Regions from separate parts of the Proteus penneri genome, predicted to be linked through region 1. Evidence: predicted binding sites of a transcription regulator. Region 1 holds the regulator's gene; each other region holds the start of a gene.
The links. The regulator CRP, encoded in region 1, controls carbon source genes, mostly activating them, when cyclic AMP is high. The targets are predictions, from matches to a motif close to ATGTGANNNNNNTCACAT.
Positions count from the first base shown of each region.

Region 1 (3,957 bases):
TGTCAATCAAGCATCCTATCATCGCAGTGACTGGCTCGAGTGGTGCAGGAACTACCACAACAAGCCAAGCTTTTCGTAAAATATTCCAACAACTCAATGCAAATGCCGCATTAATTGATGGAGATAGTTTCCATCGCTATACCCGTCCCGAAATGGATATGGCGATAAGGAAAGCGAGAGAACAAGGTAGACATATCAGTTATTTTGGCCCTGAAGCAAATGATTTTAGCCTACTGAGCAAGACATTAAGTCAATATAGTGATACAGGACAAGGTCAATCCCGCAAATATCTACACTCTTATGATGAAGCAACACCTTACAATCAATTACCAGGAACATTTACCCCTTGGGAACCCTTAGCCAATAATACTGATGTTCTCTTTTATGAAGGATTACATGGTGGCGTTGTTACTAACGAACATAATGTAGCTCAACATGTTGATTTATTAGTCGGAGTTGTTCCTATCGTAAACCTAGAGTGGATACAAAAGCTTATTAGAGACACCACTGAAAGGGGACACTCGCAAGAAGCGGTAAGAGATTCGGTTGTACGCTCAATGGATGATTATATTAGCTACATTATTCCTCAATTCTCGCGCACTCACATTAATTTCCAACGAGTCCCAACTGTTGATACTTCAAACCCTTTTTCTGCCAAAGCAATTCCCACTCTTGATGAAAGCTTTATTGTTATTCGTTTTCGAGGCTTAACCGATATTGATTTTCCCTATTTACTTGCGATGCTGCATGGCTCATTTATGTCGACAATAAACACAATTGTTGTACCGGGAGGGAAATTAGGATTAGCGATGGAATTAATTATGGCGCCATTAGTCAAAAAATTATTAAATGGCGAAAAGATAAGTTAACCAAAATAAAAATTATCTCTATAAAAATAATATCCCATTAATTAAGGGATATTATTTTTCAAATTAAACTTTATTTTAAAATATCAAATTTAGTCAGCGTTTTTTATTTCAAATGAATGCGTAATATTGGCTGCTTTTCCTAACATTAAAGAAACAGAACAATATTTTTCTGCAGATAATTGAACAGCTCGTTCTACGATTTTATCCGTTAATTCCTTACCTGAAACAATAAAATGTAAATTGATATCAGTAAATAAACGAGGAGCTTCTTCGCGTCGTTCTGATGTTAATTTTACTTCACAATCAGTCACTTGGTGACGACCTTTTCGTAAAATGCTTACAACATCAATAGCGCTACACCCACCCGCAGCAATTAATACCATTTCCATTGGGCTTGGGGCTTTATCTCCTGAATTCCCATCCATCATAATTTGATGGCCAGATGAAGATTCGCCGACAAAAGATAAATCTTCAACCCACTTAACTCTCGCTTCCATTTATTTTCCCCCTAAAGATGACAGAAACTAAAAGAGTACATTCTCATAATTCAACTAGCAATTAGCAAATAGGTTTATTATGCTGACTGCGTAAAACGAGACTTAATGCACTAATTGTGTTAAAAACAATATCTGCTTGATGATAGTGGTTAAGATCAATGCATTATTTTCTCATTTATTATAATCTACTCCATATTAACTTACCGTGTTCTCAGGAAGTTAATAGGTCAAGATAGGATTTTTAAGCACGCTGTCTCAAAAGGGAGCCTATCCGTTTTGAAAGGCTGCATTTAACGTACAGAGGATAACGCGAATGGTTCTCGGCAAGCCGCAAACAGACCCGACTCTTGAATGGTTTTTGTCACACTGCCATATTCACAAATATCCATCCAAGAGCACGCTGATCCACCAAGGTGAGAAAGCGGAAACACTTTATTATATTGTTAAAGGTTCCGTGGCTGTTCTTATTAAAGATGAAGAAGGAAAAGAAATGATCCTCTCCTACCTAAATCAGGGGGATTTCATCGGTGAACTTGGATTATTTGAAGAAGATCAAGAACGTAGTGCATGGGTTAGAGCAAAAACAGCCTGTGAAGTAGCAGAAATTTCCTATAAAAAATTCCGCCAATTAATTCAGGTTAACCCTGATATTCTGATGCGCCTTTCTGCTCAAATGGCGAACAGATTACAAACGACATCAGAAAAAGTAGGCAACCTTGCTTTCTTAGATGTAACAGGTCGTATTGCACAAACCTTATTAAACTTAGCAAAACAACCCGATGCAATGACGCATCCTGATGGCATGCAAATTAAAATTACACGTCAGGAAATCGGTCAAATCGTTGGTTGTTCACGCGAAACTGTAGGCCGTATTCTGAAAATGTTAGAAGATCAAAATCTGATCTCTGCACACGGTAAAACTATCGTCGTTTACGGGACTCGCTAAGTTTCCCAGCCCGAACAAACAATAGCCCGATACAAAGGGCTATTGATAACAAATCTGTATAAACCCCATTCTTGCGATGGGGTTTATAATAATGCCTACCCTTTTACAAACTCCGCAATAGCCGCTTTTAATGCCGCCATTCCTTCTTGTAGCTCTTCTTGAGTAATAATTAATGATGGTGTAAAACGCATCACATTCGCTCCTGCGTTTAACATCATTAAACCATGTTTGGCAGCAAGGCCGAGTAACTCTTTGGCTTTACCTTCATATTGTGGTGCCAATTGCGCACCAATCAGTAAACCTTGCCCACGGATTTGCGAAAAGACATTGTACGTTTGATTGATTACCGCCAGCTCATCTACAATCCATTGATAGCGCTTTTCAACCCCCTCAAGTACTTCAGGTGTATTAATCAAATCAAATGCGACATTGCCCACTGCACAAGCTAATGGATTACCACCATAAGTTGTGCCATGAGTCCCTACGCCCATTACAGAAGCTATTTCATCTGTTGTTAACATCGCACTGAGTGGAAAACCACTTCCTAGCGCTTTTGCAGTGGTAATAATATCAGGTGTCACATCATAGTTCATATAGGCGAAGAGCTTACCTGTACGGCCCATACCTGTCTGTACTTCATCAAGAACAAGCAGAGCTTGGTGCTTATCACACAATGCACGTAACCCTCTCATAAACTCAGATGTTGCAGCTGTTACGCCACCTTCACCTTGAACTGGCTCTAAAACAATGGCGCAAGTGTGATCATCTATTACTGCTTTAACAGCATCTAAATCATTAAAAGGAACATGTACGATATCGGCAGGTTTTGGGCCAAATCCATCGGCATATTTAGGTTGTCCACCAACAGATACTGTAAACAACGTTCTACCATGAAATGCATGGTGAAAAGCAATAATTTTAGTTTTATAAGGACTATGGCGAGTGATGGCATAATGGCGAGCCAATTTAAATGCTGCTTCATTCGCTTCTGCGCCTGAATTGGCAAAAAAGACACGTTCTGCAAATGTGTTATCTATTAATTTTTGAGCTAAACATAATGCAGGTTCATTAGTAAAAATATTACTAACATGCCAAAGTTTTTCACTTTGTTCTTTCAAGGCTTGGTTTAGAGCCGGATGAGCATGCCCCAATGCTAAAACAGCAATACCACCAGCAAAATCAATATACGATTTTCCTTGCTGATCCCAAACACGACTCCCCACCCCTTTTACAGGAATAAATTCTGCGGGTGAATAAATTGGCAACATTACTTGATCGTAAGTTGCCCTGTTAATGCTTTGCGTTGTCATTACCCCACCTGATCGTTATTCATGTTCAATATGAAAATATAATCACTAAATATGAATAAAAAATCAAATGTGGTTTTGTATAAAAAGACGTTATTTCGCTATTTAAATGCTATCCATTTAATATTTAAGGAAATTATTTAACAGCTCATGTCCTTGTTCACTTAAAATACTTTCAGGGTGAAATTGAACTCCTTCAATTGGCAGAGTACGATGACGAATTCCCATAATTTCATCAACATTTCCATCATGCTGGCTCCATGCCGTCACTTCAAAAGGTACAGGCAATGTTGTCGCATCAATCACTAAAGAGTGGTAACGCGTCACACTTAAAGGTC
Region 1 is NZ_CP059690.1:3,194,330-3,198,286, forward strand. Features, by position in the region: gene H1225_RS14370 (phosphoribulokinase) at 1-869, shown strand, start outside; gene H1225_RS14375 (OsmC family protein) at 959-1,366, opposite strand; gene crp (cAMP-activated global transcriptional regulator CRP) at 1,680-2,312, shown strand; gene argD (bifunctional acetylornithine/succinyldiaminopimelate transaminase) at 2,408-3,622, opposite strand; gene H1225_RS14390 (aminodeoxychorismate synthase component II) at 3,740-3,957, opposite strand, start outside.

Region 2 (3,957 bases), 750 kb from region 1:
ACACGGTCTGGTTTATCAACGATTTCCCCACTATCACGATAATCAATGATTTGAAAAAGATTTTTGTCAATGAGCAGAGATTGGTCAGTATTGGTTAATCTATCCAGTGAGCCAGAGCGAAAGAGCATTCCGGGTTTAATAACACCACCGTTACTCAATTTTTTACCGCCTAAATCACGAAAGTTAATTCCGCCGACTAAAGGCAACACCGAAGGATGTGTTTGTAAGATATCAGTCATAATGCCTCTTCTCATTGTTGTATTGTTAAGACCCCAAAGACCTTAACAGAAATCAGTGTCTGTTAATACATTAACGTGATGAATTACCATACAAAAAAAGCCCTTAACACCAGAGTATTAAGGGCTTTTATATTTGATTAAAAAAACTTATTTCATTAAAGCACGAGCGGCTTCGATAACGATACCTAGCGCATTATTTTCAGTTTTCTTCAGTAATTCCGCATCTGGAATTTCTTGTTGAGTACGGTTTACGATAACACCCGCAACCATACCTGCACGTAAACCTTGGCTTGCACACATTGTTAGTAATGTTGCAGATTCCATTTCATAGTTCATTACGCCCATTTCTTGCCACTCTTTCATAGAGCCTTTGAAACGGCGAACAACGCGACCTGTATAGGTGTCGTAACGTTCTTGTCCTGGATAGAATGTATCTGAAGATGCAGTAACACCTACGTGAACAGTTGAGCCATTGTCTTTAGCCGCTTTATACAGTGCGTTCATACATTCAAAATCAGAAACAGCAGGGAATTCCATTGGTGCGAAATGCAAGCTTGCACCATCTAAACGAACTGCAGCAGTCGTCACAAGAATATCACCGACATTGATATGTTCTTGAATTGCACCAGTTGTACCAATACGCAAGAAAGTGCGGATACCTAGCTGTGCTAATTCTTCAACGGCGATAGAGGTAGATGGACCACCGATACCTGTTGAGCAGACAATAACAGCTTTGCCATCAATTTCGCCACGCCACGACGTGTATTCACGTAAAGAAGCCAGATGAACTGGGTTATCCATTAATTTTGCAATTTTTTCAACACGCTTCGGATCACCGGGAACAATTGCTAAAGTGGCACCCTGTAGGTCATTTTTGGTTAAACCTAAGTGAAATACATCAGACATATCGGACTCCTCAATGGGACAAAACCAATCTTCATTAAATTAAAAGCTACTGTATCAGTTTTACAGACCTTTTTAGTGACAAAAATCACTTATAAAGCACCAGATAAAGTAACAATTTCATAAAAATGTGAATACAATCACGAAAAATAGCATTAAAAATACATTCTCAGTAAATACATTATCAATATTCGCTGACTTCAATCATTAACTAAAACAAACATTCATCTCATCAGTATAGACGAGGTAAATACCTTAAGGCACATATACTCAATACAAATAAATATCCTCGCGAACATCTACTCTAAATAATTCAAGGTGTAGCTAGGCGACAAATGAATGAGTCGCTAGGAACATACAATAGTATGTGACTAGTGCGAATGAGTGCAGTCAACAACGCTACAACTTGAAGTATGACGAGTAGCTAGGAGCATACATAAGTATGTGACTACTGCGAATGAGTACAGTCAACAACGCTACAACTTGAAGTATGACGAGTAGCTAGGAGCATACATAAGTATGTGACTACTGCGAATGAATGTAGTCAACAACGCTACAACTTGAAGTATAACGAGTATAGCGCGTACACTACCCGCCCTTAAAACAAACATCTTAATGTGACACACACCTGTCACTGGAGTAAACATGAGCTTATTTAACCAAATTGCAAGCCTATTGGGTGGCGAAAAAATCAATCAATATAAAACTGTCCTCGACTGGGTTGAGTCTCAAGGTGGCATTGAAGGCTTAATAAAGCAATTTGATACAGCAGGTTTAAGTGAGCTTATTCAATCTTGGATAAGTACAAATACAAATTTACCTATCAGTGCTGAACAAATCGTAGCGGTTTTTTCATCACCTGTTATTAATGAACTTGCGTCAAAAATTAATTTAAGTGCAACTGAAGCCTCTGAAATGGCGGCACAATACCTACCTAAATTAATTGATAAAGTCACACCAGATGGCGTTGTGCCTAAAAACTTAGATTTAGTCAGTGCGGGGATGGATATTTTGAAAGCGAAAATTTTCGGTGGCTAAATAAATACGCTATTTTAATGCGTTTTCCCTTACAAGCCCCCATAAGAGAGAACGCATCATATTTTTAATCATCAAAATTGATTACAGCAAACCCTCTTCAATCAACGCTTCATGAAAACGTTGCTTCTCTTCTGGCGTTGCTTGAATACGTTCTAAAGGCACATCCAAAGCATAAGGGATATTCTGTTGTGGTGAATAAACGGCTAATACGTAGGTGTTTCCATTTTGCTCAATCACAATAGGCGGTGTTTTCTTATTCCCTGAATAAGTAATACGAATATCTTTACCCTCTAAATTAAGATGATAAGTGGCAATAAATTGCTTATTACTTACAACCACTTTCGCAGGAACAGCGATTAATTTTAAAGGCTGAGTGCCCACTGATAATAATGCTTTTCTCACTTTACTTGTCAGTATTTGACGATAAATAAAAAATATCACGCAAAAACCAAATAATCCGACAAAAATAATCGTGCTAATTAAACGAAGCCAAATATTATCTATCGCCACATCAACGGTCATTTTAGTCAGATCGTTTTCATCCGCAACGGGTTCAACCAATATATCTTTATTGCCAAAATCAAGAAAAGTAAAATTACGTGAAACCTCGTTACCTTCATACCGTAAATCAACACTACAATTAGTTAAAATAAATAGTTTTGAACGACAAGAGCCATCAACATCAGCATTAATAAATACGGGATTTTTACTAATTTGGTAATCATAAACAATATTAGGAATTTGATAAGCACTAAATACAGTCAATGCTAACATCACAATCACTAAAAATAAGGTACGGAATAGTCCACCATCGCCTCTTAGTGGAACTAATTTCAAAGGTCGAGTTGGAAAAGCATCTAATATTTTATCCGAAAGTTGAATGCTCGTTTGCACAATAATTATATCCATAAAATTAGAGAATTTTTGCAGTATAACAACTCTCTAGAATATCAATAATAAGATTTGCTCCTAGTTTTAATTAATACTCTTTTTTATTTATATAAAATTAGCCTGCTATTTGGATAGAGTGACTTTTTATCAACGTAACCATTCAAAAATAGCAGGCTAACAAGTAATTATTTTATTATGCGTTCTGACGTAAATATTTAGCAGCTTCAACCATATTTGCTAATGCTGCACGTGTTTCAGGCCAGCCTCGTGTTTTTAATCCACAATCTGGATTTACCCATAAACGCTCTGCAGGAATACGTGATTGCGCTTTTCTTAATAATCCCACAATCCACTCTACATTTGGCACGTTAGGCGAGTGAATATCATAAACACCTGGCCCAATTTCATTTGGGTAATCAAAGTGTTCAAAGGCTTCTAAAAGCTCCATATCTGAACGTGATGTCTCAATAGTAATCACATCTGCATCCAAGGCCGCGATAGATCCCATGATGTCGTTAAACTCGCAATAACACATATGCGTGTGGATTTGTGTTTCATCATCAGCAACAGCGGCACTTAATTTAAAAGCATCGACTGCCCAGTCAAGATAAGCCTGCCACTCATTACGACGTAACGGTAATCCTTCACGTAATGCTGGCTCATCAATTTGAATAATACCAATACCCGCTTTTTGTAAATCATCCACTTCATCACGCAGTGCTAACGCGATCTGTTTTGCAATGGTTTCACGCGTCACATCCTCACGAGGGAACGACCAACATAAAATTGTCACAGGGCCTGTTAACATGCCTTTGACTGGCTTTTCAGTTAATGATTGTGCGTAAGTTGCCCAATCCACGGTAATAGGGGCTGGGCGACTAATATC
Region 2 is NZ_CP059690.1:3,944,809-3,948,765, reverse strand. Features, by position in the region: gene H1225_RS17910 (tyrosine-protein phosphatase) at 1-239, opposite strand, end outside; gene udp (uridine phosphorylase) at 387-1,145, opposite strand; gene H1225_RS17900 (YidB family protein) at 1,788-2,180, shown strand; gene H1225_RS17895 (hypothetical protein) at 2,262-3,089, opposite strand; gene metE (5-methyltetrahydropteroyltriglutamate--homocysteine S-methyltransferase) at 3,265-3,957, opposite strand, start outside.
Region 2: udp (uridine phosphorylase) is a predicted target of CRP. The motif match lies at 1,219-1,236, and genes of this name have one in related genera.

Region 3 (3,957 bases), 400 kb from region 1:
TGGTTTCTGCTAATGCGATATCTAAATCATCATTACCATGAGGGAAGTTAGTTACGGTTGCGATACGAACGTCAGGAGTACCTTGTTCGCGTAACACTTTACGTGCTAACGGAATAAAACGTGGGTAGATACAAATAGCAGCAGTATTGCCTTCTGGGCTTTTAGCTTGATGACATAATGCTGTCACTTTTGCATCAGTGTCATCATCATTTAATGTAGTTAAATCCATCAAAGACAGCGCAAGGCGCGCTGCAGCGGTTAAATCTGTCATAAAACTCTCCAACGATGTTTCTCAAGCCCTCTTGGGCGTACGCTTAAGGTTAGCGATTAAATTTGTTGGCGAGCGGACTTGGTTCCTTGAAGATGTTGTTGCAGCTTAATACCACAACGACAGCTGAGCTCCCTCTCACCGCGCTATGCTCACTTCGGCGACCCGTCATTGAGCTTTCGCCATTCCATGAAGTTTCAGCACATCTTATTTGAACACGCTAAGGAACAATTAGATGTGCTTTTCGTCACACTAATTAAATGCAACTTGCAATATATAACATAAAAATGTGATAAATATCACAGTTAAGTCGTTTTCTGGTTTAATGTTACTCGAATAGCGCCTTTAAGTCGTCTTTATAACGCAAAAAAAGCGTGAGCAATATAAAATGATATCGTTATTAACCCTATTCAATACAAATTGCGAAATATCTCTCACAATAAAAGTAGTTAACATTACAGCAGAAAACAAACATAAAAGAGCAGATAGGCAAAACCCATCTGCTCTGCACAATAAAAATTAATTAAGCAACAACGGCCATTGCTGTTAATGCAAAGAAGAATCCTGCAATCGTTGCACTCATTAAGTTAGAGAGTGTACCTGCAAGTACTGCTTTCATACCTAAACGAGCCACATCTTGACGACGATTTGGTGCCATTCCACCTAAACCACCTAACAAAACAGCTACGGAAGAAAGGTTAGCAAAACCACACAGTGCAAAGGAGATAATAACCTTCGTTTGATCAGATAACACCATCAGTCCAGAGCTCGCAACAAGCGCATCCTCTTTGAGGTATTTACTAAATTCAGAGTAAGCATAGAACTCATTGATAACAATTTTTTGTCCAATAAATGAGCCTGCAATGGTCGCTTCACTCCAAGGCACGCCAATTAGGAAGGCAATAGGTGCAAACACCCAACCAAACACGAGTTCTAATGAGAAATTCTCATAACCAAACCAGCCACCAATACCACCGAGGATACCATTAACTAATGCAATCAATGCAACGAAAGCAAGTAACATGGCACCGACGTTAAGGGCAAGCTGTAAACCTGAAGAGGCACCTGCAGCTGCAGCATCGATAATATTGGCGGGTTTTTCGTCGTCTGCCATTTTATCAAGCGCATCTTTTTGATCATCTGGTGTTTCTGTTTCAGGGATCAATAATTTAGCAAAGAGTAAACCACCAGGAGCCGCCATAAAGGAAGCCGTAATCAGGTACTCCAACGGTACGCCCATGCTAGCGTATCCAGCAAGCACAGAACCCGCAACAGAGGCTAAACCACCACACATAACAGCAAAGAGCTCAGAGGTTGTCATTCTTGCAATATAAGGGCGAACAACAAGCGGTGCTTCTGTTTGTCCAACAAAAATATTTGCAGTTGCAGACATCGATTCTGTTCGTGATGTACCTAGTACTTTTTGTAAACCACCACCAAGAATTTTGATGACGATTTGCATAATGCCAAGGTAATACAACACTGCAATTAGTGAAGAGAAAAACACAATAACAGGCAGTACGCGTAGGGCGAATACGAAACCGCCACCACCAAATAATTCGAACATTTTATCTGATACTAAGCCCGCAAAGAGGAAGCTCATCCCATTATTGCCGTAATCAATAACATTCTTAACGCCATCAGAAATCGCAAGAAGTACCTCGCGACCACCGTCGGAATAAAGAACAAATGCACCTAAGCCAATCTGAATAAGGAATGCGCCACCAACTGTACGTAGTCTAATTGCACGTCGATTGCTGGAAAACAGAACGGCTATCAATATTAATGTTGCCATTCCGACCAAGCTCATAATGAGTTGCATTGAAGGATCCCTGTTCACATAAAAATTTAATGGATTATCAATAATGCCCTTGCCAGAGCTTATTGACTCTTTTTTGCCAGATAATTATACCTAGTCTAAGAAAAGAACCCTCAACATCCATCACAAATAGGGTCTGAAAAAAGTAACAAAAAAGTCACAAATGAGAAGTTGATCACACAAAAAGAGGGGAAAACCGCATTATTGAATAGGCAGAATAGAGAGAAAACATCATCCGATTAACAAACCATGTATTCAATTTTAACCAGTAAAGTTAAATTCAATTCAACAACTAGATATTATCTTTTAACCGAAATAATTGTAGGCTATTAAAATAGAGTTGCTGTGCAATTACCTCAGAGGGTTCTTGACGTAGTTCACAGAGTTGAGAAAAAACATATTGAATTCGTTCTGGGCGATTGGGTTCACCTTGAAAACCGCTCACAGGCATATCGGGCGCATCTGTTTCTAGTAATAGCGATTCAAGCGGCAATGAAGCCATTGCTCGACGGGTCTTTTGTGCTCGCTCATAAGTAATGGTTCCACCAACGCCAATAAAATAGCCTTGTTGAATAAACTTTTCAGCTTGTTGCTGGCTTCCTGCAAAACCGTGTACAACTCCTTTACGAGGAACATCATAACGACGTAACAAGGCACTTAACTTATCGTGAGTTTTTCGTGAGTGTAAAATAACGGGTAAATCAAACTTAGCCGCTAATTTAAGTTGTGCAATTAAAAAGCGCTCCTGCTTTTCTGGTTGCGGGTTATCCATATAGTCATCAAGCCCGATTTCTCCGATAGCAACACAACGAGGTTCTATTTTTAATTTCTGTTCTAATTCAATGAGATGTTGTTCTGTATGCGCTTCAATATATAAAGGATGTAATCCTAATGCACTATATAATTGAGGATATTCATTTGATAACTCAGTCACCACATCAAAATTCCAGCGAGCAACTGCAGGAATAATGATTTTTTTTACTTGCGCTTGATGTGCTAAAGATAAGCTATTTGCAATATCATTATAAAAAACCGGAAAATCAAAATGACAGTGAGTATCAATAAATTTATTCATTCTTAAACCTGCCTTACATCAGGGTGCACACTTCTTGTTCCTTGTTGAATAATTGAAGCATCCTCCGCTTTATCCGCCTTTGCTTCTTGCTCAAATAGGCTAAAGATTTTTTTATCATGCTGTTTGAATTTTTTCTTAGAAAAATGCTGACCTATTGTCGCTAAAAAATAGCGTCCACAACGTCTACCCACATGATAATCATGATTTAATGCACTTAAACGACTTCCTAATGCACTCGATTGTAACGTCGTTGGTGGATAGATTTCGATAACAACAACATCTTCTGGAGGCGATTGAATAAATTTAAGTGTTTCGGTATAGGTTTCGATATGGACTTGAGCCATCGCCATAAAACGTTGTAAACGGCTATTTTCAAACCATTTTCCCATACGATCGACCCATTCTGTTGTGTATTGATATTCAGAAGGTACCGTGCGCACAACAACAATAGTACGACAACCACGTCGATAAGCTTCTCTCACTGGAATAGCATCGCTGATACCACCATCATGATAAACAACATCATGAAATAAGACCCCATTACGATAAAAAGCAGGGATAGCACTGGACGCTTTGATTATCTCAAGCCAAGTCAGTTCATCGGGTTGAAAATAATTGGCCTGAAAATTATCAGAACGACTTGCCACCATATAAAATTCGCGCCCCGTATCAAACCGCCGTAGTGCTGTTGGTATATCAAGAGGCATTTCTTTGGCTGTCGTGTCTATATACCAATCAAGATCGAGTAAATTGCCGCCACGGACAAAACGAATGGGATTGAAGAATTGATTATTG
Region 3 is NZ_CP059690.1:2,789,908-2,793,864, forward strand. Features, by position in the region: gene deoC (deoxyribose-phosphate aldolase) at 1-271, opposite strand, end outside; gene H1225_RS12635 (NupC/NupG family nucleoside CNT transporter) at 792-2,090, opposite strand; gene H1225_RS12640 (TatD family hydrolase) at 2,380-3,162, opposite strand; gene H1225_RS12645 (patatin-like phospholipase family protein) at 3,165-3,957, opposite strand, start outside.
Region 3: H1225_RS12635 (NupC/NupG family nucleoside CNT transporter) is a predicted target of CRP. The motif match lies at 2,251-2,268, and genes of this name have one in related genera.

Region 4 (3,957 bases), 1.5 Mb from region 1:
CAACGTTTTCAAGGCGCATTACGTCGTAATATACAAATGGTATTTCAAGATCCCTACGCCTCTTTACACCCTCAACACCGTATTGAGCGTGCGTTTTCCGAGCCTTTAAAAATCCATCAAATTCCTTTCGATAAAGATACGATTAAGCAAGCATTGGCCCAAGTTGGTTTGCCTGCAGATGTGACAAGTCGTTATCCTCATCAACTTTCGGGTGGACAGCGTCAACGCGTCGCCATTGCCAGAGCCCTTTTATTACAACCTCAATTATTGCTTTTAGACGAGCCAACCTCAGCGCTAGATATGTCAGTACAAGCCGAGATCTTAAATCTGCTTAACACCCTGAAAAAAGAGCATAATATGACATATTTATTAGTCAGCCATGATGCTGATGTTATTGCACATATGTCAGATAGAGCCGCATTAATGGAAAATGGTGAACTAACACAACATTATGATCGGGAGGCGTTATCAAAAGGGATACATCGTCTCGATTGAGATAAAAGAGAATAAATAAAAGAAAGGAACCGAGCAGTATTGCATTATTAATACTGCTCTTTTTAATTGTTCTGCGCTGTGTTTAAACTAATAAGCCGGGGAAAATAGAACGCAATCCGGTCACAATAAATTCAATACCTAACGACATTAATAATAAACCCATTATACGAGTAACCACATTAATGCCAGTTTGCCCTAAATATTTTACTAATAGTGTTGCACTGCGAAACAGCAACCAACAGCAAAAGGCAAAAAAGATACTGGTTGCGGCTAGTCCTATAAAATTAGTAAACCCTTCCCAGCGAGAGCTCCACACAATACAGGAACTGATTGCCCCGGGTCCCGCCATTAATGGTAATGCTAAAGGTACAACCGCAACACTATTGCGTACTGCGGATTCGTTTCGTTCTTGGTTGTTTTGTTTATCTTCCCCTAAACGCCCATTAATCATCGTCATGGCAATGGTAACAATCAGTATCCCACCAGCTATACGAAACGAGTCGATAGAAATACCGAAAACATTCAGTATAGAATCACCGATTAACAGAGAAGAGACTAAAATAATTGCAACAGAGCCATTCGCAATTAAGTTTGTTTTGTTGCGCCCTGCATCAGTTTGATAACTCGTCATACTGATAAAGACTGGCAAAATACCAATTGGATTTACAATCGCAAAAAGACCGACAAAAAATTTAATATAACCGGATAAATCCAGTAATGACCCCATGAAAAGCCCCTTATTGGCTAATAAACATGCGAATTATCTATAAAAAGATAGATTAACTCCAAAAAATGCGCGTTACTTTAAATCAATAAACCAGTTAATTCTATTAGTTAACAAGTTTTTACCTAAAATATTCTATTGTAAACTGATTAAAACCTAGTGGTTTAATTTTATATCGAAATCAAGTCTACGACAAAAAAATCGTTGAAGATTTATTACATATAAGAATCATTCTCATAAAAAGCCATGCTGAAAGGTGTCAGCTTGCCAATTTTGTGATATATATCACGTTAATTAATTAGAAAGATGGTAAGCTGTTATCATTCAAAGAAAGAGGGTTACTTCAAAAATATATTTTCCTTGATTATTGTTTTTTTTAAGTTTTTTAAGCAAATTATGCTCTCTAATAATTATTATCGAATTGAGCACATTATCATCTTTCTAAGCTATTCTTATTAATTATGATGAAAACGGCTAATTTGCTTAAAAAATTTAACATTTTATCAGGAGTCTCTTTATGTCTGTAACTAACGTTACTGAACTCAATGATTTGGTTGCTCGTGTAAAAAAAGCCCAACGTGAATTTGCTAATTTCTCTCAAGAACAAGTTGATGCTATTTTCCGTGCTGCTGCATTAGCTGCCGCTGATGCTCGTATTCCTCTTGCAAAATTGGCCGTCAAAGAGTCTGGTATGGGTATCGTTGAAGATAAAGTGATAAAAAACCACTTTGCTTCTGAGTATATCTACAATGCGTATAAAGACGAAAAAACCTGCGGGATTTTATCTGAAGATCTCACTTACGGCACAATAACCATTGCTGAACCTATTGGGATCATCTGTGGTATCGTACCGACCACTAACCCAACTTCTACTGCGATTTTTAAAGCATTAATTAGCTTAAAAACACGTAATGGTATTATTTTCTCTCCACACCCTCGAGCAAAAGAAGCGACAAACCGTGCTGCTGAAATCGTTTTAAATGCAGCTATCGCCGCGGGTGCGCCAAAAGACATTATTGGTTGGATTGATGAACCATCAGTCGCCCTCTCTAACGCATTAATGCACCATGAAGATATCAACCTGATCTTAGCAACAGGTGGTCCAGGCATGGTTAAAGCAGCATATAGTTCAGGTAAACCTGCTATCGGTGTTGGTGCGGGTAATACGCCAGTCGTTATTGATGACTCAGCAGATATTAAACGTGCTGTAGCATCAATCTTAATGTCTAAAACTTTCGATAACGGCGTAATTTGTGCGTCAGAACAATCTGTTATCGTTGTTGATAGCATCTATAAACAAGTTCGTGAGCGTTTCTCAACTCACGGCGGTTATATGCTAACAGGTAAAGAATTAAAAGCGGTTCAAGATATCATCTTAAAAGACGGTAACTTAAACGCAGCTATTGTAGGTCAACCAGCAACAAAAATTGCTGAAATGGCTGGCATTGAAGTACCTGTAAATACCAAAATTTTAATTGGTGAAGTAAAAGAAACTACAGAAGCAGAACCATTTGCTCACGAAAAATTATCTCCACTACTAGCAATGTACCACGCTCAATCGTTTGAAGATGCGGTACATAAAGCAGAAAAATTAGTTGAAATGGGTGGTATCGGTCATACATCTTGCTTATATACAGACCAAGATAATTGTCCTGAACATGTTGCCTATTTCGGCGATAAAATGAAAACATCTCGTATCTTAATCAATACTCCAGCATCTCAAGGTGGTATTGGTGATTTATACAACTTTAAACTTGCTCCTTCTCTAACTTTAGGTTGTGGTTCATGGGGTGGTAACTCCATTTCAGAAAACGTAGGGCCAAAACACCTTATCAACACTAAAACCGTGGCGAAAAGAGCAGAAAATATGTTGTGGCATAAACTCCCTAAATCTATTTACTTCCGCCGTGGTTGTTTACCTATCGCACTGGAAGAGATTGCGACAGATGGTAAAAAACGTGCTTTTATCGTGACCGATGGTTTCTTATTCAACAATGGTTATGTTGATGAAGTAACTCGTGTACTGAAAAAATTTGGTGTTGAAACAGAAGTCTTCTTTGAAGTTGAAGCAGACCCAACATTAAGTGTTGTGCGCAAAGGCGCAGAACAAATGAACAGCTTTAAACCTGACGTGATCATCGCATTAGGTGGTGGTTCCCCGATGGATGCGGCAAAAATCATGTGGGTTATGTATGAGCACCCAGAAACTCACTTCGAAGAATTAGCATTACGTTTTATGGATATCCGTAAACGTATTTATAAGTTCCCGAAAATGGGTGTGAAAGCACAAATGGTTGCTATCACAACAACATCAGGTACAGGCTCTGAAGTAACACCATTTGCAGTTGTAACTGATGATGAAACCGGTCAAAAATACCCATTAGCAGACTATGCATTAACACCAGATATGGCTATTGTTGATGCAAACCTTGTTATGAATATGCCTAAATCATTGTGTGCATTTGGTGGTTTAGACGCAGTAACTCACGCATTAGAAGCTTATGTTTCTGTATTAGCTAACGAATATTCTGACGGACAAGCACTGCAAGCATTGAAGTTACTGAAAGAATATCTGCCAGCAAGTTATCATGAAGGGGCTAAAAACCCAGTTGCTCGTGAACGTGTTCATAATGCGGCAACTATTGCGGGTATTGCTTTTGCTAACGCATTCTTGGGTGTTTGTCACTCAATGGCGCATAAATTAGGCTCTGAGTTCCATATTCCTCATGGTTTAGCTA
Region 4 is NZ_CP059690.1:1,675,355-1,679,311, forward strand. Features, by position in the region: gene H1225_RS07640 (ABC transporter ATP-binding protein) at 1-495, shown strand, start outside; gene H1225_RS07645 (YchE family NAAT transporter) at 578-1,222, opposite strand; gene adhE (bifunctional acetaldehyde-CoA/alcohol dehydrogenase) at 1,737-3,957, shown strand, end outside.
Region 4: adhE (bifunctional acetaldehyde-CoA/alcohol dehydrogenase) is a predicted target of CRP. The motif match lies at 1,493-1,510, and genes of this name have one in related genera.